3 regions of the Weizmannia acidilactici genome follow, and region 3 is predicted to be linked to each of the others. Evidence: riboswitches for the same ligand, from Rfam matches in the RefSeq annotation. Region 3 holds a riboswitch; each other region holds the start of a gene.
What was found. A riboswitch is a leader RNA that binds a small molecule or an ion and turns the genes downstream of it on or off. The one in region 3 is predicted to bind S-adenosylmethionine.
Positions count from the first base shown of each region.

Region 1: linked by a shared signal. The riboswitch ahead of GBH70_RS10230 (methionine ABC transporter ATP-binding protein) and the one ahead of GBH70_RS14275 (phosphoadenylyl-sulfate reductase) in region 3 are both predicted to bind S-adenosylmethionine.
Region 2: linked by a shared signal. The riboswitch ahead of GBH70_RS13150 (assimilatory sulfite reductase (NADPH) flavoprotein subunit) and the one ahead of GBH70_RS14275 (phosphoadenylyl-sulfate reductase) in region 3 are both predicted to bind S-adenosylmethionine.

Region 1 is NZ_BKZR01000025.1:3,103-10,075, forward strand. Features, by position in the region: gene GBH70_RS10210 (MATE family efflux transporter) at 1-525, opposite strand, end outside; gene GBH70_RS10215 (ParM/StbA family protein) at 938-2,116, shown strand; gene GBH70_RS10220 (hypothetical protein) at 2,128-2,691, shown strand; gene GBH70_RS10225 (ABC transporter ATP-binding protein) at 2,819-3,598, shown strand; SAM riboswitch class I at 3,689-3,796, shown strand; gene GBH70_RS10230 (methionine ABC transporter ATP-binding protein) at 3,869-4,909, shown strand; gene GBH70_RS10235 (methionine ABC transporter permease) at 4,899-5,561, shown strand; gene GBH70_RS10240 (MetQ/NlpA family ABC transporter substrate-binding protein) at 5,636-6,478, shown strand; gene GBH70_RS10245 (sensor histidine kinase) at 6,664-6,973, shown strand, end outside.
Region 2 is NZ_BKZR01000039.1:21,580-28,552, reverse strand. Features, by position in the region: partial or broken gene GBH70_RS13165 (MerR family transcriptional regulator) at 1-429, opposite strand, end outside; gene GBH70_RS13160 (hypothetical protein) at 528-1,127, opposite strand; gene cysI (assimilatory sulfite reductase (NADPH) hemoprotein subunit) at 1,245-2,954, opposite strand; gene GBH70_RS13150 (assimilatory sulfite reductase (NADPH) flavoprotein subunit) at 2,972-4,783, opposite strand; SAM riboswitch class I at 4,983-5,083, opposite strand; gene GBH70_RS13145 (nuclear transport factor 2 family protein) at 5,208-5,573, opposite strand; partial or broken gene GBH70_RS13140 (GNAT family N-acetyltransferase) at 6,209-6,683, shown strand.
Region 3 is NZ_BKZR01000048.1:6,954-13,926, reverse strand. Features, by position in the region: gene GBH70_RS14310 (glycerol dehydrogenase) at 1-122, shown strand, start outside; gene GBH70_RS14305 (YbaK/EbsC family protein) at 357-884, opposite strand; gene GBH70_RS14300 (NAD(P)-binding protein) at 1,078-1,704, opposite strand; gene GBH70_RS14295 (sirohydrochlorin chelatase) at 2,078-2,818, opposite strand; gene cobA (uroporphyrinogen-III C-methyltransferase) at 2,826-3,581, opposite strand; gene GBH70_RS14285 (inorganic phosphate transporter) at 3,578-4,063, opposite strand; gene GBH70_RS14280 (inorganic phosphate transporter) at 4,078-4,704, opposite strand; gene GBH70_RS14275 (phosphoadenylyl-sulfate reductase) at 4,710-5,438, opposite strand; SAM riboswitch class I at 5,549-5,654, opposite strand; gene GBH70_RS14270 (glycosyl hydrolase family 28-related protein) at 5,793-6,973, shown strand, end outside.

The DNA of each region.
Region 1 (6,973 bases), on a different contig from region 3:
GCCGATAATGCTGATGAAATCCATCAAAACCGTCACAAACATGGACTCCTTCGTATAACCGTGGCTTCTCAAGACGGCGCTCAATGCCAAGGAGATGGATTCCAGGAACAGTGATGCCCCGCATATTTTTACAAAAGTAAGGCCGTAATCATAAACCTTCCCGTGGATATCAAAAAACCCGAGAAGGTTCCGGCCAAAGAAAAAGACGATCAGCCCGACGGCAAGCCCGAACCAAAAATTCAACCCGAATGCGGAGTGTGCCACTTGGCGCGCTTCCCGGATTTTTCCGGCCCCTAGGTTTTGGCCAATTAAAATGACGGCGCCGATAGACGTCACATTAAAGATGAGAATGAACATATTTAACAACTGGTTGGCAACGCCCACCCCGGCAGCGGCATTGTCGGAATAGTGGCTGAGCATGAGCGTTGCAATGATCCCGATCCCCATATGCAGGGAAAGTTCAATAAAAAGCGGCCAGGAAATTTGGAACAAGGTTTGGTCCTTGTAGTGCTGTTGTTCTTCCAATGCTTTATCCCCTTTTATCAATGATATTTTTCTATATGTATACGCCGGGTTCCGTTGCCATCCGGCATGTATTTCTCTTCAATACTAGAAACATTGTAATCCTTATTAGAACGCTGTCAATCTACAGGTACTGAAATATCTTGACTTTTTTATAGATAGGATGTTTTTCGGGAAAAAGACTTAAAAAAGCTTTGTTTGCATGTTTACGAAAAGGCAAACAATTGCATGCAAAAATGCAAACATGTTTACAAACATGCAAACACCCCGGTATGATTGGATTTTTGAAAAGTTTACAAAATGCAAACATGTTTACAATTCTATTAAAAAAGTTCAGACTATTGATTATTTTCATAGACTCTTATATTCTATAGAGTAAGTAACAGAAGAAAGCGCTATAAGGGAGGAAAAATGAATGGGAAAGACCCGGATTGCAGCGGTTGATGTGGGCAACGATTCTTTAAAGGCGATTTTTGGAAAACTGGAATATGAACTCAATATTCCGAACGTAATTGCTAGAGATATTGAAGACCGGCCGGTGATCGGCATAGAGGAATTGGACAACAAAAATCCGCTCGAAGGCATCCATGTGAAAGTCCACTCCCCTGCCTTGAAAGAAAATAATGTAATTTACCGTGTCGGGGAGCTTGCGACAAAAAGTGATAATGCAACAGAACTTGACCCGGGCAGCAGCAAATCGGAAGAAGACCAGACGCTCGTCATGCTCTTTACAAGCCTGGCGCTTGATGCTGTAAGGGAAGAAAATGCAAAAGTTTTTACAAAAAACAAAAATGTCATTGATGCCAGTTATACCCTCGGGACAGGCCTGCCGCTCCGCGAAGTGAAAGAAGGGAAAGATGCGGGCTACCGGTCGCAGCTGCTCGGATCTGTCCATCAGGTGGAGTTTCTCGTGACGCCAAAGTACCAGGGATTAAAAGTAAATCTTAAATTTGATGAAGTAAAAGTCTACCCGGAAGGTTTTGCGGCATTCATCAACCTTGTCATGGATAATGATTTAAATATTATCAACCGGGATCTCATTGATAAACGGATCTTAATCCAGGATATCGGCGGATTGTCGACAGATATTGCCGTGATCAAAAACAGGACGGTCGATGATGACCGGGCGCAGGGATTTAACCTCGGCGTTTCGGAAGCGCTTGAGCAAATCCGCGAAGAAATCCGGGTGAAATACGGGGTTGAATTGGACAGCCGGCGTGATGTGGTGGACATTATCACGAAAAAGCATGACCGCAATCATATCATGGTAAAAGGCAGCCGGACAAGCGTCCATGATATTACCGACCGCGTCCTGTTTGACCTTGCCAAAAAACAGTACCGCTTGCTCCGGAATGTCTGGCAGAAAAACTCGCAAACGGAAATTTGCTATTTTGTCGGTGGCGGTTCCGTTGTCCTTAAAGATTATTTAAAAACGTTAAACAACAATTTGGATGGGTACAACATCGATTTCTTTGAAGACGAAAAAGAAAGCATTTGGATGATGGCGAATGCCTACTACAAATTAATTTCGGATTATGTGAGGAAAAACATTAAACCGGAAGACAAAGGAAAGAAACCTGTCGAATCCAAATAAGGTGAAAAGGCATGGAAAAACAAAGTGAGATGAAGAGGGGACAGACGATTGCTTTCCGGATCCCCTCGGACACACCCGACCATATTTTAAGGGAACTCCAAAAGCTGAAAGAAAAAGAAAGAAGGAATTTTTCAAGAAAAATTGCCGAATACGTGGTACAAGGCATCAACCAATCGCTGGTAAAAGAAAAAGAAACGATCACGATCCCGCTTCCCCGGAAGCTGTCGAAAGCCCAGCATGACTGGCTCAAGCATGAACACTCGGAAGCGATGTTGGGCAGCATCGTCTACCAGCTGATCCAGGATCCACTACGGGTGACGTCGCTGTTTGCCGCGTTGGCAAGCAAATCGACAAATATTGACGAAGCCCTGTATTTGCAGGAAGACCTCCCGGAAATAGGGGCGCCGGATAAGACGGAAACAGCGAACGCTGCTGCCCCCGGCACGGTACAGGATGATCTCGATGCTTTCGACTGGAGGACGGCGGTGCAGGAACAGGCTGCCGCGGAAGAACCGGAAAAAGAAGAGGACCTGGAAGATCTGCTTGGAGACTTTCTGGCCAGCATGAATAAATGAAAAGGGTTTTCCACGCTGTCTTGTATGAAAAAGGGCGCCCCAGAGTCAATGATTGACTTTAAGGGTAGCCCCTTTTCATTTTAAGAAATAGTACTATAATGAAAATTAAAAAAAGGGGATGGCAAAGATGGAAAACATCATTGAACTTTCTGGGGTAAGTTTTATGCGGGACGGCAAAAAACTGCTTTCGGATATTAACTGGACCATCCAAAAAGGGGAACACTGGGCTGTCCTTGGTTTAAACGGTTCCGGAAAAACGACTTTGCTCAATATGATCAACGGATATATCTGGCCGACAACCGGCAGCATCCGGGTGCTCGGGCAGACATTCGGAAAAACAAGCCTGCCGGAGCTAAGAAAATCGATCGGCTGGGTGAGTTCGTCGATTCAGGAAAGGATTCCGCGCACCCAGCTTGCCCGCCATGTCGTCATCAGCGGGAAGTATGCCTCAATTGGATTGTATGAGGAATTTACCAAAGAAGACGAAGACAAGGCCATCCACCTGATGGAAAAATTAAATTGCGTTGGTCTTGCGGACAGCCCGTATGAACAATGCTCGCAGGGGGAAAGGCAGAAACTGCTGATTGCACGCGCGTTAATGGCGGAGCCGCGCATCCTGATTTTGGACGAGCCTTGCAACGGGCTGGATCTGTTTGCCCGGGAAATCCTGCTGAAAAGCGTTGAAGAGCTGGCTGGTGATCCAAACGGGCCGGCATTGATTTACGTAACGCACCATCCGGAGGAAATTTCGCCGGTATTCCAAAAGACTTTGCTGCTCAGGCGCGGGGAAGTGTTTCAACAGGGGGACACTTCCGATATGATTGAAAAAACATCGCTCTCCCGCTTCTTTGAACATGAAATCCATGTGGAATGGCGGGGGAACCGGGCTTCATTTCAACTCGTTTGATTTTTGGAAAAATGATGTAAAGAAAAAATATAAAATATGAATTGACAAATCCCTAGTCGTCCACTAATATTTAAAGTATAACAAATGAATAACTTATCAAGAGAGACTGAGGGACAGGCCCAATGACGTCCAGCAACCTTCAAAGCTGCTTTGAAAGGTGCTAATTCCTGCAGAATGTTTCATTCTGAAAGATAAGTCACTTTTACGGCAAACCTCTTTCGAATGAAAGTGGTTTTTTTTTGCCTGAAGCTTACAAAAGGAGATTTTCACATGCTGGTATTAGATGATATTCATAAAGTGTATGGCAAAGGAAAGGAGAAAAAGGTCGAGGCTTTAAAGGGTATCAACCTGCGCGTTGAAAAAGGGGAAATTTTCGGCGTAGTCGGATACAGCGGTGCCGGAAAAAGTACGCTCATCAGATGCGTGAACCTTTTGGAACGGCCGACATCAGGAAAAGTCCTGATTAACGGGGTTGACCTTCTCGCCCTTTCACCGAAAGAACTGCGGAATCAGCGAAAAAAAATCGGGATGATTTTCCAGCAGTTTAACTTGCTCCAATCGAAGACGATTTTCCAAAACGTGGCCATGCCGCTTGTGCTTGAACACCGCCCGAAGGAAGAAATCAAAGCGAAAGTGACCGAGTTATTATCTTTTGTCGGTTTGGAAGACAGAATGAACCATTATCCGGAACAATTATCGGGCGGCCAAAAGCAAAGGGTTGGTATCGCGCGCGCATTGGCAACCGATCCGGACATCCTGCTCTGCGATGAAGCAACGTCGGCCCTTGACCCGAACACAACCGAAGCAGTGCTCGATCTTTTGCGGAAAGTCCGCGACGAGCTCGGCATCACCATTTTAATGATCACGCATGAGATGAATGTCATCCGCGATGTTTGCGATAAAGTAGCGGTGCTGGATGGTGGGAAAATTGTCGAGCAGGGTCCTGTCATCGATATTTTTACAGAACCGAAAACACAGATTGCGAGAAGCTTCGTCAAAACGGTTCTCAATGACTCGATCCCGAAGTCGGTGCAAAAACTGATTGATGAGAGCAGCAAGGAAAACCCGCACGGCATCTATCGGATTCTGTTTAAAGGGGCATCCACCAATGTGCCGCTTTTGTCAAATACCGCGAAACATTTTTCCGTTGATTTGAATGTGCTCCACGGCATGATCACCGAACTCCAGGGCATTCCTTTCGGAAATCTGCTTGTTGAGCTGAAAGGCGATCGTGAAGAGATAGAGCGTGCCATCCAGTACATTCGGGAACATGACGCGATCATCAGGGAGGTGGAACAAAATGGCATTTGATTGGTCATGGTTTTGGCCGGAATTTTTCACGGCAATTAACCAAACACTATACATGGTCATTGTATCCTTAATCATTTCTATTATCATCGGGATTCCAGTCGGCGTCATTCTCGTTATTACCCGGGAAAACGGGATTTTGGAAAATAAATGGATTTTCAATATTTTAAACGTCATTATCAATATTTTCAGATCTATTCCTTTTATCATTTTAGTTGTCGCGATCATCCCGTTTACCCGCCTTATTGTCGGAACGGCGATCGGAACAACGGCAGCAATCGTCCCGCTTGTCCTGTATACGGCTTTTTATATCGGGCGGCTTGTTGAAAGCTCCCTCCTGGAGGTCGATAAAGGCACAATTGAACTCGCCCAGTCCATGGGGGCAACGCCTTGGCAGATCATTTGGAGGTTTTTGCTTCCGGAAGCTTTGGCATCCATTGTCCTGAATTTAACGATTGCGACAATCGGACTGATCGGTGCATCCGCGATGGCAGGGGCTGTCGGGGCTGGCGGGGTCGGCGATTTGGCGATTACGTACGGCTACAACCAGTTCCAAACAGGGGTCATGATTATTACGGTTGTTACACTGATCGTCCTGGTACAGCTTGTTCAGACATTAGGGAATTTCTTATCCAGGAAGATTAGGAGAAAATAAGCTTGCATGGCATTGACCACTGTGAATAAGGTTTACACCTTTCAATAAAAATATTTTCAGGGGGATTTATCACTATGAAAAAATTTGCCATTATTTTATTGGGCCTCATTCTTGTTTTGGCAGGATGCGGAACCAAGAACAATTCAAGTAGCAGCACCACCACCAAGACGATCAAAGTGGGGACAACCACTTCTGAAGTGCCGACTTGGACATTGATCCAAAAACTTGCGAAAAAGAAAAACATCAATATTAAGATTGTCCGTTTTGATGATTACGTACAGCCGAACCTCGCTTTAAACGACGGGGAAATTGACATTAACGCATTCCAAACGGTTGTTTATTTCGATGATTTTATTAAACAGCGCAACTTGAAGCTTTCTGCAATCGGTACAACAAATATTTGGCCGATGGGCATTTACTCGAAAAAATATAAAAAGGTAAGCCAAATCAAAGACGGAGACCAAATCGTCATTCCGAAAGACCCGACAAACCTGGGCAGGGCATTATTGCTGTTGCAAAAAGCCGGTTTGATCACGGTGAAAAAAGGATTTACAGGCAAAGGCGGCCTGGAAAACATTGCTTCAAATCCGAAACATTTGAAAATCACTGCGGTTGACGCTGCCCAAACGCCGCGTGGCATGGATGATGCGGCAGCTGCCGTCATCAACTGCGACATGGCGATCAACGCAGGCTTGAGCCCGGTAAATGACTCTATCTTCCGTGAAGATGCAAGCAATAAAGCATACATTAATATCATTGCTGCCCGTACAAAAGATAAAAACGACAAAACTTTGCAGGAAATCGTAAAAATCTACCATTCCAAAGAAGTGACAGATTTTATTAAAAAACATTATAAAGGTGCAGCCGTACCGGTCGTTAAACCAGTATCATACTTAAAAGACTATAAACAAAACTAATCCGCTGAAAAGCCCGGCATAGAAAAGCCGGGCTTTTCCCATTTTGGTCAATCTACCGACTTTTGGACAGTCCCTTCCCATTTTACTCTGCTATTTGCAACTTTCTAAAAATCAAGGAATCTCTTATAATGGAAGTAAGGGTTTTCGACATGTGCGGAGTAAAAATGAAAAGGGGGAAATCTTTTATGGCGGCGCTTTTGCCGATCATGCTGGAACGTGCCGGCATTCTTGTCATTGCTGCTTTTTTGTTGTCACGCCTAAAAACTTTCCGGCAAATCATCCATCAGGAATACGGGCGGAAAGAAAAGCTCGTGCTTATCCTTATTTTTGGCATCTTCGGCATGATCAGCAATTACACCGGGATTGTGATTGAACACGGAAAAATTTCGGAAGCTTTCGGGCATAGCCATTTGTCGGTCGAAAGCGCCATTGCCAACACGAGGATCATGGGCGTCGGCATCGCCGGGTTAATGGGCGGCCCTGTTGTCGGCATCG
Region 2 (6,973 bases), on a different contig from region 3:
CTAAATCCGATTTTTCATCAGCGGAAAGCTTTTTAAGATTAGCGTTTGCTTTATTCACCGCCTGATCTCCCCACTTTTCACGTGCTTCCTGCTCATACGGATTTCCTTTAAAACGGAACCCTTTAAATTTTTCTTCATTGGACATTTGGATTTCCCCTTTCTCCGATTGGATTTTTTTTCGATCAAGTTGATCATCTTGTTAAGCCGGTTCCGTTTTTCGATCAGCATGTTCCGCTGCAGTTGCAGCGCCTCCAGCCTGTTAAACGAAGGGCTATCGATGATTTCCTTGATCTTTTGCAAAGGGAAGCCCAATTCTTTGAAAAATAAAATTTGCTGCAGGGTTTCCAGATTTTCATCGGAATATTGCCAGTAGCCGGACGGTGAAATTTCCGCCGGCTTTAACAGCCCGATCGCGTCATAATGGCGCAACGTACTGACACTGACGCCGGCAAGATTTGCCGCTTATTTAATTCTCATCATTAATGCCCCTTTCGATCACCACTATAAAGGGTGACGCAGCGAGAGGGTCAAGACGATTTTTCGAGTTTTTCATTTAACGCAAATAAAACTTCGTAAATTTTTACAAAGGCATCCATCAAAGTCATCTCTTCATCGTAACCCGGCACATCATTCAGGCCAAAATTCACATCCCAGATGCCTTCATTTCCTTCAAACATCAATTCACCAGCTATTTCCCCCACAAGCAGTTCCGATAATGCCGATTGAATCGCCTCGCCGTATTTTTTCTGCATCTTCAGCCCGAGCATGCAATTGTAATGGCCGAACACATCATCCAGCTCGAGCGAAATGCCGTCTATCCCAATAATGTCAAACCAGTCAGATTCGACATAAAGATACTCTTTCCTATGCTTTTTTAAATAAACAACCGGCTCGTTTAAAAACTGCGGGGTTTCAACTGCGATCGTTTCATCTGTTTCTTTGTTGCACCGTTCTATGTAGGCATCGAAAAAACGGGCTGTGCTTTCTTTTTCAATAAACTTCACCTTCTGCATTATATCACCGAAAAAACCGGCATGGCGATCAATGTAGTCGAACTCTTGTTTACATAATATAATTATAGAATCCTTATGATTTGTGATATATTTTTTCAGGTTTGTCTTTAGCATGAGCCTTCATCCTTTATTATTCTTCTACCACTCAGTATGTCCCATTTTTATAAGAGTTGTAAAGCGAAAAAATGCGCCAAGGACATAAGCCTTCAGCGCAGTATTTGAAAATGCTTATCAGTTCAATGCTGTTGCTTTATGAAAATCGCGGCCGTCATGGATGGCTTCGACATAGCCGGCGCGGATGACGAAATCGCCGAAATGCTCGCCTTCCTGCCTTTCTTTCGCGTATTGCAGCAGGATCGGGCGGAGGGAAGCCAGGATTTCTTCTTCCCCAATGTTTTCCCTGTACAGGCATGCGAGCCGGTCTCCGGTGAAACTGCCGCCTAAATACAAATTGTATTTTCCCGGGGCTTTCCCGATAAAAGCAATCTCCGCTAGTGCCGGACGTGAGCAACCGTTCGGGCATCCGGACATCCGGATCACGATTTCTTCTTCGCGCAATCCTGCATCATCCAAGATTTCCTCAATTTTTCCGAGCAGTGTCGGCAAGTATCGTTCGGATTCCGCCATGGCCAGGCCACAAGTCGGGAATGCCACACAGGACATCGAATTTCTCCTGAGGGCGGAATAATGCTTGCCGTCCGTTAAATGGTATTTTTCTACCAGCTCATCTATTTTTCCTTTCATTTCATCTGTCACATTTGAAATGATGACATTCTGGTTCGGCGTAAGCCTGAATTCACCTTGATGGATTTTTGCAATTTCACGCAGTCCCGTCATCAGCGGATAACCGTCGAAATCTTTGATCCTTCCGCTTTGGACAAATAACGTAAGATGCCATTTCCCGTCGCCTTTAATCCAGCCGTAACGGTCTCCGTTATGGTCAAAATGGAACGGGCGAGCTTCGCCGAGATCCCAACCGAGCCTTTCATTCAACTCATTTTTGATCCAGTCGAGGCCCCGCGCATCAATGGTATATTTGAAGCGCGCATTTTTCCGGTTTGCGCGGTTGCCGTAATCGCGCTGGATGGATACAACTTTTTCCGCCACTTCAATGACCTGGTTCGGCGCGCAGAAACCGATGATACGCGCAAGCTGCGGATAAGTCTTCGGATCCCCGTGGGTCATCCCCATCCCGCCGCCGACTGCGACATTAAACCCTTCCAGCTTACCGTCATTTAAGATGGCAATAAACCCTAAATCCTGTGAAAAAATATCAACGTCATTGGAAGGCGGCACTGCAAAACCGATCTTAAATTTTCGAGGCAGGTACGTCGGGCCGTAAAGCGGTTCGGAATCGTTCTTTTCTTTGGTGTCGATGATTTTTTCATCTTCCAGCCAAATTTCATGATAAGCGGAAGTCCTCGGCAGCAAGTGGTCGCTCGTTTTTTTCGCCCACTCGTACACTTCTGCATGCACATCCGACTGGTATGGATTCGGATTGCACATCACATTGCGGTTGACATCCCCACAGGCGGCCAAAGTTGTCATCAGCGCCTCGTTCATTTCCCGGATCGCCTGTTTCAAATTCTTTTTTAATATGCCGTGCATTTGGAAAGTCTGCCGCGTAGTCATTCTCAACGTTCCATTCCCGTATTTATGGGCCAGTTCATCCATTACGAGCCACTGTTCCGGTGTCGCAACGCCGCCCGGGATGCGTACCCGCACCATAAACTGGTAAGCAGGCTCGAGTTTCTTTTTGCGCCGTTCATTGCGGACATCGCGGTCATCCTGCTGGTAGCTGCCGTGGAATTTCAGCAATTTATTGTCGTCATCCGAAATGGCGCCGGTTAAAGTGTCTTTAAGTCCCTCCGCAATTGTTCCCCTTAAAAATCGGCTGTTTTCTTTTATTGTTTCAAGCGGATCAAGTTTTTTACCAGACATTATTCTGCTCCTTTCTGTTAATAAACATCACGCTGGTAACGTTTTTGCTGGCGCATGTCTTTTAAATAACCTTCTGCTTCTTCCCTCGTCATATTTCCTTCTTTTTCAAGAATTTCGATCAAAGCTTCATGGACATCGCGAGCCATATGCTTCTCATCGCCGCAGACATAAACATAGGCACCGTCTTCCAGCCACGCATAAAAATCTTTGCTCTTTTCAAACATCCGGTGCTGGACATATACTTTTTCCTCCTGGTCGCGGGAAAAAGCAACGTCCATCCGCTCGAGCACACCGTTTTTCATCCAGTTTTGCCAATCGAGCTGATAAAGAAAGTCGGTCGAAAAATGCTGGTCGCCGAAAAACAGCCATGTTCTTCCGGTAATGCCTTCCGCTTCCCTTTCCTCCAAGAATGAACGGAACGGCGCGACACCGGTGCCCGGCCCGATCATGATAATTGGCGCATCCTGGTCAGCCGGGAGTTTGAAATTCGGATTCCGGTGGACGTAAACCGGCAGGCGGTCGCCCGGCTTAACCCGGCCGGCAATTTGCCCGGAGCAGACGCCCGAACGCAGCCTTCCGTTTGCCTCAAACCGGTCTAAGGCAATCACAAGATGCACTTCGTCCGGATTCGCTTTATAACTGCTTGCGATCGAATAAAGCCGCGGCGGCATTTTCCGGAGGATTTTCACAAAAACTTCCGGTTTCACTTTTTGCGGCGGGAAATCTTCCACCAAATCGACCAGATCACGGCCGTTAAGATAAGCTTTTGCCTCATCTTCCTTTTCGAGCAATGTCGCCAAAGCGCTGTTTTCGAAAAGCGTTCCCGCCTGCTGGAGCAGTGGTTTTGTTAATCTCGTAATTTCATAGTGGTAAAGCAAAGCTTCCCTTATCGGCAGGACATCGCCTTTTTTATTGATCGTGACCGGTTCCTCAGGGTTCCAGTTCAGCTTTTGGATCAGCCGGTCAACCAGTTCCGGTTCATTTTCCGGATAGATCCCTATGCTGTCCCCAGGTTCAAACGTGAAGTTTGATCCTTCAAGCGACAATTCAAGATGATGTGTCTCTTTATTCGAACCTTCCCAGTTTAAATTGATATTTTCAAGTACTTCCGCATGGAATGGATTGGATTTTGAAAAAGCGGTTTCCTGCGCTTTTGGAGCTGCCCCTGCAGTCTCTCCGCCTGCTGGATACAGGCTTTCGGACGCCTCCAGCACGCCTGTAACGCCTTCAAACCACTCCGCTGCCGATTCCTCATAATCGACATCGCAATCAACACGCGGATAAAACCGTTCTCCGCCCAACTCTTCCAATTTTTTGTCGATATCTTTTCCGGTTTTGCAGAAAAATTCATAAGACTGGTCCCCGAGTGCCAATACAGAAAACTTGACTCCATCCAGTTTCGGGGCTTTTCTGCTGTGGATCAATTCATAAAAAGATAAGGCGTTGTCCGGCGGATCCCCTTCTCCCTGAGTGCTTGTGATGATCAACAGGTGTTTGGCATTCTTTAAATCTCTCGGTTTTACAGCATCCAACGGTGAAAAAGATACTTTGAACTGTTTTTCTTTCAACTTAGCGGAAAATTCTTCGGCAAGGGACTGGGCATTTCCGGTCTCTGAACCGTAAAGAACCGTAACTTCTTTCGTAGCAAGCTGCACTGTTTTTTCCGCAACTGCAACGGAACCTGTATCATTCGCCGCTTGTTCAGCGAGCGGATAAGTTAAATAACCGCTCAACCACAATTTTTGCTGATCCGATAAGGTTTCCAGCAATCGGTTCAATTGTTCTGCCTGTTCTTTACTAAATGGGCTGTTTTGTACGCTTAATGGCAAGATTTCCACCTCACACAAACTTGTTTTATCGCAATGCCTTATATGTATGTTTGTGTTATCTATCGATTCTTAATCCAAATAGACAGGGATGTTTACTTGGATTTGCAGTAACAGCTACCTCCTTGTTTTTGTGCCTATCCCACTAAAAAACCCTTCTTACCGAAAGATAAGAAGAGTTGCGATCCACGCGATTCAACTATTCTTATCTTTCAGACAAATGTCTGCAGGAATTGGCACAGTGTTTTTCAACCTGTTGCCGAGGTTTCAAAGGGCCCTTCCCTCCACCTCTCTTGATAAGAAGTAATAAAAATTATTTAGAAATCATTGAAAACTATTATATAGTTAATTTGCCCAATAGTCAATTATTTTTCGAAAACATATTTGGAAATTGTCTTATAAATGTTGTGTTCCGCGGTTCGGATGGTCAGTTTGAATCACCCGTCTTCGTTCCTTGGTGGAAACGCATCTTCCACTTGCCTTCTGTATGCTTCCATATCGAGCTGCGCAGGGAATGCTGCCCGTTTTCTTTATTAAAAATATGGTAAGTCACAAGTACAATTTCTTCGGACAAGGGATGGATTTCAAAATCACTCAAAACCATTTCCACCTTTCCGATTCCCTCTTCCCCGATTTCCTCGTTTTTGTATAAAATTTTTCCGGAACTGCCGATCTCGAAAAAATTGTCGGCAAGCAATTTTTTTAGTTCTTCCCGTGATCCCCGGACTTCCGGCTGTAATAATTTTTCTTCTAGCTGCTCTAAGTGTTCTTTTAATGAAAGTTGATTAACCATGTTTATTCATCTCGCATTTTTTAATAATTGTACCAAATAATGTGCAAAAATACAGTTGGCATTTTTAATTTTGTTGAGAGTTCGGTAATATTTAATGGGAAGATGTTTATACCCCACGGGAACGGGCGCGGCCTTCCCGCCATCATTACCGGTGCCGGCCCAAAAGCCCCTTTTAAGCAGAAATGTTACTCAAATGGTCTTTATAAAGCTTCTAAGGACTGTTTCAGGAGTTTTATTTTGCTCGAACGGTCCTGACAAAGCTTCTTAAAACCATTTCTTCGGGAAAATTTTCCTCTAACGTGGCTGGCCCAAAAATCGGTAAACAGACTTAGGGGTCCTTTTTTATCGAAGAATGTTGATGATCGAGAAATTCACGCACTTTCCGCTTTTCACACGCATCGCTAGCCTCCTCGCTCGTACCTTAGCACGAGGGGGCTCTTCTTGCTCGCTTATCCCGCAGGAGTCTCGTAAATTTCGCGATCATCAACAGGTAAGATTCCATATGCTATATTTTTATTGGATGTGCAGTTATCGCGCTCCTGGGCACCATGCTGCCGATAAAGCCCCTGCCGCAAAGCGGTTGGGAAATGGAATATCAAAATAACTTAAAGCTATAAAAATAATGGGGTGGGAAAATGAATGTCATTCCAAAAAGCGATATGCCGGAAGCTGTTGTAAGTGCATTTTTTACCAAACATTGGGATGCTCGGAAATGGTGATTTCAAGCGGCATATATAAATGTGACAAACTGGATGGTTTTGCCGCAGTCAGCGAAGATAACAAGATGATTGGTTTAGTTACTTATATAATAAGAGAAAACGAATGCGAGATGATCTCACTGGACAGTATCGTGGAAGACAAAGGAGTCGGATCCGCCCTCCTGAAGGAAGTTGAAAAAGCGGAAAAAGAAAAATCATGTTCGCAAATCAAACTGATCACAACGAATGATAATTTGCATGCGCTGAAGTTTTACCAAAAAAAGGGTTACAGGTTGGCCAATTGTTTATAAATGCCGGTGAAGAGGCAAGAAAAAGAAAGCCGGGGATCCCGCTTATTGCAGACAACAGAATACCGATCCGGGATGAAATACTGTTGGTAAAAAAACTTTAGAAAGAGTGGGCAATCACGGCTGAATATGTAAAAGAATCCAGAAAATTTATTGTAAGCATACCAATTATTTTCGCCGGCTCAACCGTCATTGTCATGAACGAAAAGCGCGAGATGTTATTCCAGTTCCGCTCCGATACAAAAGAATGGAGTTTCCGGGCGGGTGCGATGGAAATAGGTGAAAGTTTTGAAGAAACGGAAAGCCCGCGCATTGTATGAGGAAACCGGCCTGCGCGAAAGCATCTTTTCGGTTTGTTGATCTGTTGCCCGGAAAAGAATTATATTTCCGGTAT
Region 3 (6,973 bases):
TTGCAGAAGACGCCTGCGCAGAAGGCGACACAATGGGCAACATGCCGTTCCCTGTTACGCCTGATGATGTCTATAACGCCATTGTTGCAGCCAATGCCATCGCAGAATCTTACCATGACTGATGTTTGAACCGCAAAAAAGCAGGGCGGAGACAAGCTCCCCTTGCTTTTTTGCTTTGAAGCATTTTACGTAAATTGCAACCCCGCGCCCCCTTCATTTTTTCGTGAAGCATTTACGAAAGAGGCAACCGCCGGCATGGCAAAAATGGTAACTCCCATGCCATTTCGCGTTGTAACATTGACGGAAGCTGCAGCCACTTGGCACATGGCAAGACGGAGATACTTCCCCTTGTTTGTTTATTGCGATTCCACTACCGGGCCGGATCCGTTTACCCTGCTGTATGCTTCATCTTCCCAGCCTTTACATACATCCACCCATTTTACCGCTTTTCCGTATGTATACAATTCATCGCAAGTCAACTCAATCGCCGAATTGCCGCTGCCGCACGCCGGGAATACGGTTGTGAAGCGCTTGAGGGAAACATCCATATAAACCGGCAGATCTTTTTTCAAACCGAACGGGCAGACGCCGCCGACAGCATGGCCGGTATGCTCGAACGTTTCTTCAGGAGAAAGCATCCGCGCCTTTGTGCCGAATGTGTGGCGGAATTTTTTGTTGTCGATTTTTGCATCCCCCGCGGCCACGACAAGCATTGCTTCCTCTTCGCCTGTGCCCCTGAACGCGAGCGTTTTGGCGATCCTTTCCGGCTCCACGTCCAATGCCTTGGCCGCCAGTTCAACTGTAGCGCTTGATAACGGAAGTTCGAGCACATCTTCGTGGCGGCCCCACTGCTTGAAATATACTTTAACATCCTCCAATGACATCGTAATGCACCCCTTTTCAAAAAATTTTTAATTATAGTTTAGCTGAACGAATTCGGATTGACAAACAGTTTACTACGATTTTTCGGCTCGTTTGTTTGAAGAGGCAAGGTTTCCGGGTATCGGTATTCTGCAGCGGGTAGTTTTTGCAAAAGCGTCAGGATTTCAGACCACTTTTCCCGGCTTGCAATATGCTTCAGCGGGCTGGTTTCCCGGTCCGGATTTTTAAAAAAGCCAGGACTTCCGATTGCTTTTCCGGGGTGCGGTATTCTTCCGCGAGCAATTTTTCCAGCCATTCCTTTTTTTCGTCTACGGTAAAAGCCGGCTGTTTGAGGAGCTGCCGGCATTCATATAAAAAATCGACGTATCGGCCGTATGCATCATCGTATTGATTGGATAATTCCGTGATGATCCGGGAAGCCAGCTTTGGACTTGCTCCATCCGTAGAAACGCTGATCGACAGCCTTCCTTTTTGAAGTAACGCAGGAAACATAAGATCGCCGTTTTCTGCATTCCCCGCATCGTTGATCAGCGCCGCTACCGGGGCATGGGCAACAGCCCATTTGTTTACATCGCGATCGTTTGTTGCCGCAATGACGACTTCTGCTTTGTTAACGTCATCCGGTTCAAAACGTTTCTGCTTCCATCTAATCTTGCCTTGTGCGGCCAAGGATTGCAATTCGGGATCGAGGGAAGGGCTGACAACGGTGATACGGGCCCCGGCCTTCTGCAAAATCCGGATTCTTCTGGCTGCGATCTTTCCCCCGCCAATGACAACCACCTGTTTTCCTTTAAAATCAACCATCACCGGTACCGAAGCCATCCACACCGCCCCTTTCGTGTGTTTTTTGGATCATCCCCGGTAGCTTAAGGTATGAAATGGATAAAAATTTGTTCAAATAGTCTATATATGGGGTCTTGAGGACAGTTCGAGTTGACATTTTCACTCTAATGATTTTTAAGATAGTTCTATTTTTACTGTCGAATGTCCTTACGAAGCTTTTTAAGGGCATTTTTCATTAAAGTTTTTAATTATCCATATAAAAGGACAAAATCCAAACCCTCATGTCCTTTACAAAGCCTCTTAAGGACAGTACTTCTGAAAGTTTGCACCCCAATGCCCAGTTCATTTTTAAAACCTTATATCCGGACAACTCTTCTTAAAAATCAATGCCCGGGTGCCTCCGCTGCTCCTTTCAAACAAACACTGCCGCTTTCAACGCTTCCTTTGTCCGGTCAGCCAGCGCGTCGACCATGTGTGGATGGCAGCCGAGGTACTGTACCAGACGGACATCATGCCCTTCCCGGTTTAACTTGTCCACTTTCTTTTCCATCGACCGAACGAGCAGGCCGGTAAACCATAAATACGGGGCCACCACAACCGGGCGCCCGGTTCCGGCGAGCTTAAACAGCGCTTTGTCAAAAGACGGCTGCAACACCGCTAAATACGATGGCTTAACGGATTCCACCCCCAGTTTTTCTCTCAGCCGGGATGAAATTTTTTCAAAGTCCCGGATTGTCCCTGGATTTCGGCTGCCGCGCCCGACCAGGAGGATCTCCGCACCCGGGGGCACCCCGGTTTTCCGGATATTTTCCGCAACGACATCGATGATCCGATCCTGCACTCCGAGCGGCCGGCCGTAAGTAAAAACAATATGCGGATACCGTTTTTTCGCTTCCCGGATCGCGCGCGGGATATCTTCATGATAATGGCCGGCGCTCAAAAGCAGGACCGGCACGACCGCAATGCGCCCCGCCCCGCCCCGGACAAGCGCAGCAATGCCGGCTGCTATATCCGGCTCAGCAATTTCCAAATAACAAATCTCCTGTAGGTCTGCTTCTATTTTTTCCATCACAAGCCGGATCGTCTTTGTTGCTTCTGCCGCTGTTTCCGGAACGCGACTGCCATGGCTGACGTATAAAATCCCTTGTTTCATACGCCGGTCACCCTGTATACACTGCAGCCGCCTGATGTTCGAACCATTTTAATTCGCTGCGCAGTTTCACAACTTCACCGATAATCAGAAGAGAAGGATTACGAAGCGCAGCAGCCTTTTCGCTAATATTTTCCAGCGTGCCCGTTACCGTTTCCTGCTTTTTGGTCGTGCCCCAATGGATGAGCGCAGCCGGCGTGCCTGCAGGTTTCCCGTGTTTGATCAGCTGCGCGCAGATCAACGGCAAATTTTTTACGCCCATATAGATGCAAAGCGTATCAATCCCGGCATACTTTGACCAGTACGCATCCAAATCGCCGCCCTCTTTTGAAACGCCGGCTACAAACGCAACGGAGGCGCTGAGGCTGCGATGGGTAAGCGGAATACCGGCATAGGCAGGTGCAGCGGATCCGGCCGTGATCCCCGGCACGATTTCAAACGGAATATGTTTTTTCACAAGAGATTGCGCTTCTTCACCGCCCCGCCCGAAAATAAACGGGTCACCGCCTTTCAATCTCACAACGGTTTTTCCCTGGTTGGCGAAATGGCAAAGCAGATGGTTGATCATTTCCTGCGTCATCATGTGGGCGTTCGGTTTTTTGCCGCAATAAATCAGTTCCGCATCTTTTTTGGCCTCTTTTAACAACTCGGGATTCACCAGCCGGTCGTATAAAATGACCTCCGCTTCCCGGATTGCCCGCAAGCCTTTTACCGTAATCAGTTCCGGGTCACCCGGCCCCGCGCCGACTAAATATACTTTTCTCATCGTTTCACCTGCTCTTCTGTTGTAATGGCGTAAAGATTGGCAAACCGCTTTTTCCTGCCTGCGGTTTCCGATTCACGCTGGGACAATTGCTTCCGGCTGCCCGTCAGGCTGACCATGCAGACCGTCGCAATGGCAGCGCCGATGATCACAGCGTCTGCGTAAAAATTGAATTTTATGAAAGATTGGATCAAAAAATATGAAACGACCATGGACAACACCGGGGAAACAAACCATATCCTTAATATAATCGTAATGATCGGCTGTTTCCAAGCCGCCTGGCCGTTTTTCGCGGCACTGACACCGGCAATGGCCGAAGTGGTCACCTGCGTAATCGGAATCGGCAGGCCGTACAGCGAGGCAAGCGTCACAAGCACGCCCGAAACCCCGGAGATGGCAATGCCGTTTCCGACCGAAAGCCTGACAATTCTTTTGGCGCTTGTTTCAAAGACCCGGCCGCCCAAAGTCAAGACCCCGGCCACCATCAGCAAAGCACCCCTCAACACACCGATTTCTTGTGGAACGAGCCCCGCCCGACAAGCGGCCCGATCGCATTGCCGACATTGTTCATTCCGGCCGCATAAGCCTCAAGGCATCCGGTAATGATCAACACGATCGAAAAAAATTTCCCCGTTTTCGGGCCGAGCACGTTTTTTTCCTTAAAAATCCGGTTTCCGGCTTTTACAAGCAAATAAGTGACAAACATCGCGGCAACCGGGACAATAAACCAAAAAGCAACAATCGTAAACAGCATTTTCAGATGGAGCGACTGGTACGCAAGCCCGGCACCGACGATCGCCCCGACCGTCACTTCGCTCGTCGACAGCGGAACGCTCAACAGGTTCGAAATAAAAAGCGTCCCCGCCGAAGAAGCCAGCACGATCAGCACGACTTCAGGAGTTAGAATATGTTCCGGGATAATCGATTTGCTCAATGTTTTAACAACAGGCCCACTGCTGAAAACCGCACCCGCAAACAACGCAGCCGAGCAAATGATGAGCGCCGCCCTTTTTGATTTGACGGCCCCCGCCACGTATGAGACGCTCATTGATGCCGCAGAGCCGCTTGCCCCGATGTTATACGCGAAGAAATAGGCCATGACAAATGACAAGATGATGATGAGCAAATCCGTTAATCCCCTTTCTTTACCGTATGTAGCCCGCATTCGGTTTTGTTGAATCCCACCCATCTTCCTTCACGCGAATCGCCGTTCCCGACTGCACGCGTGCACGGGAAGCAGCCGATGCTCGGGTAGCCCTGGTCATGCAGTTCATTGTACGGTAAAACATTGGACCGGATATACTGCCAGACGTCGTCCCATGTCCAATAAATGAGCGGGCAGATTTTGATAGAATGGAACCGTTCATCCCGATTGACAAAATTGGTGTTCCGCCTTGTCGGAGACTGCTCGCGCCTTAAGCCCGATATCCAGGCGGCCGCCCCCTGTAATGTTTCTTCAAGCGGCTTGACTTTGCGGAGATAGCAGCATTGGTCCGGGTCACGTTTCCACAGGGCGGAGCCGTATTGCGCCGCCTGTTCGTCGAGCGTGAGGGACGGTTTTTTCATCCGTATATTCAAATCCGGATATTTTTTCTTCACTTTTTCAATCAAATCGTATGTCTGCGGAAAATGCAGATCGGTGTCCAAAAAAACGATGTCCGCATCTTTCCTGACTTTTGAAATTAAATCAATGAGCACAATCCCTTCGGCGCCAAAACTGCACGCATATACAACCGATTTGCCGTATATGCGGTAGGCCCATTGCAAAACTTCCAAAGCTCCCTTTGTATCATCTTCCGGCACGAAATCCGCAAACGGATCGGCGGTAAACTGTTCATAAGTGAGACGCGCTTGTTCCACCCTCTATTCCCCTCTTTCTTATTCGACTACTAAGAATTAAACCATAAAAAAACTTCTTACCCCAAAGTAAGAAGACATCCGGCAACTGTATTTAACACAGTATAGGCATCTTCTTATCTTTCAGGCATCCACCTGCAGGAATTGGCACAGTGTTCCGGTTCCGAACCTGCTGCCGAGGCTTCACAGGGCCTATCCCTCCACCTCTCTTGATAAGAAAACCATGAATATGAACTTGAAAATCATTTTATACCTTCTAACCCTATTCGTCAACTAAAAATTCAGACAAGGAAAAAAAGACCCATTCTTTTGACTGGATGATGCAGCAAATTGACATAGGGAGGAAAAAATGGCTGAATGGAAGCAAGACGAGGTGAAAATATGATGCATTTGGACAAACACCACGAACCAAGAACAAACGGAACATTACTGCGGCAACTCTCCCGCCGGCCGTTTCAACTGAACAGGCTGATTGAAGAAAACCTGCAGCTTTTTCAGATGTATTGCAATCCCAATTTTCCAAAGCCGTTTTCCTTCTCGCACCTGCTCTTGAACCGGAAATACCCTGTTGGACCATGCAAGACCTTCGCAGACGATAGCGGACTTGTTTACCCTGAATGGAAAACGGAACTGGACAAGGAATACAATAGGCTCCTTGAAACGGCCAATCGCGAAGTGAACATCCTTGACTTCGGCGCGATCGGGGACGGAAAAACCGACAGCACAACGGCGTTTCAAAAAGCAATCGGCAGCGGGCGGGTAAAAGTGATCGTGCCCGCGGGTACTTTTCTCGTCAAAGGGCTCAAGCTTCCTTCATGGACATGCCTGATCGGCCGCGGGAAAGGTGTTACAACGATCAAATTCCACCCGGGTGCGCCGAAAAAAACGCGGCTCGTCCAAAATGCCGACTTCCGGTACGGCAATGACCATATTCTCGTAGAAGGCCTGACGCTTGATTGGAATGTGGAAAGGCTCGGTCAAGCAGAAAAAACTTCGGCCGGAAACAACCGGTCGAGCTGCCTTACTTTTGCTCACGTCACGTACGGCTGGGTGAAAAACGTGGAAGCTGTCAATGCTGGCCTGCACGGCTTTGATGTGTCATCCACCCGCTATCATTATTTGGGCGACGGGTTCCTTGCCCCCGGGAGAAGCCGTTATATATGGCTCGACGGCATCACTGCAAGCGGGTTCGGAGATGATGGCATCACAACCCACCACAGCGACTATATTTTTATTTCAAACTCGTACTGCTTCCATCCGAGCGGCAGGGCCCATACGGAAGGTTTTTCCAACTCCAACGGCATTGAAATTGATGACGGCTCCCGCTATGTGTGGCTTTGCAATAACGCCACAACCGGTTGCTTCGGCGGCGTGGAAATCAAAGCCCACCACAATGCATCGGCCGCTTCCCATGTCCATATTTACGGCCATCTTTCGGTCCGGGACAACCGTTCTTTTAATTTCCGGCACATCGGCCACCATAAAGGGAAAGATGCCAATTCGAAAAGCGCCAACCATATTGTCGCGGCAAATCTTGT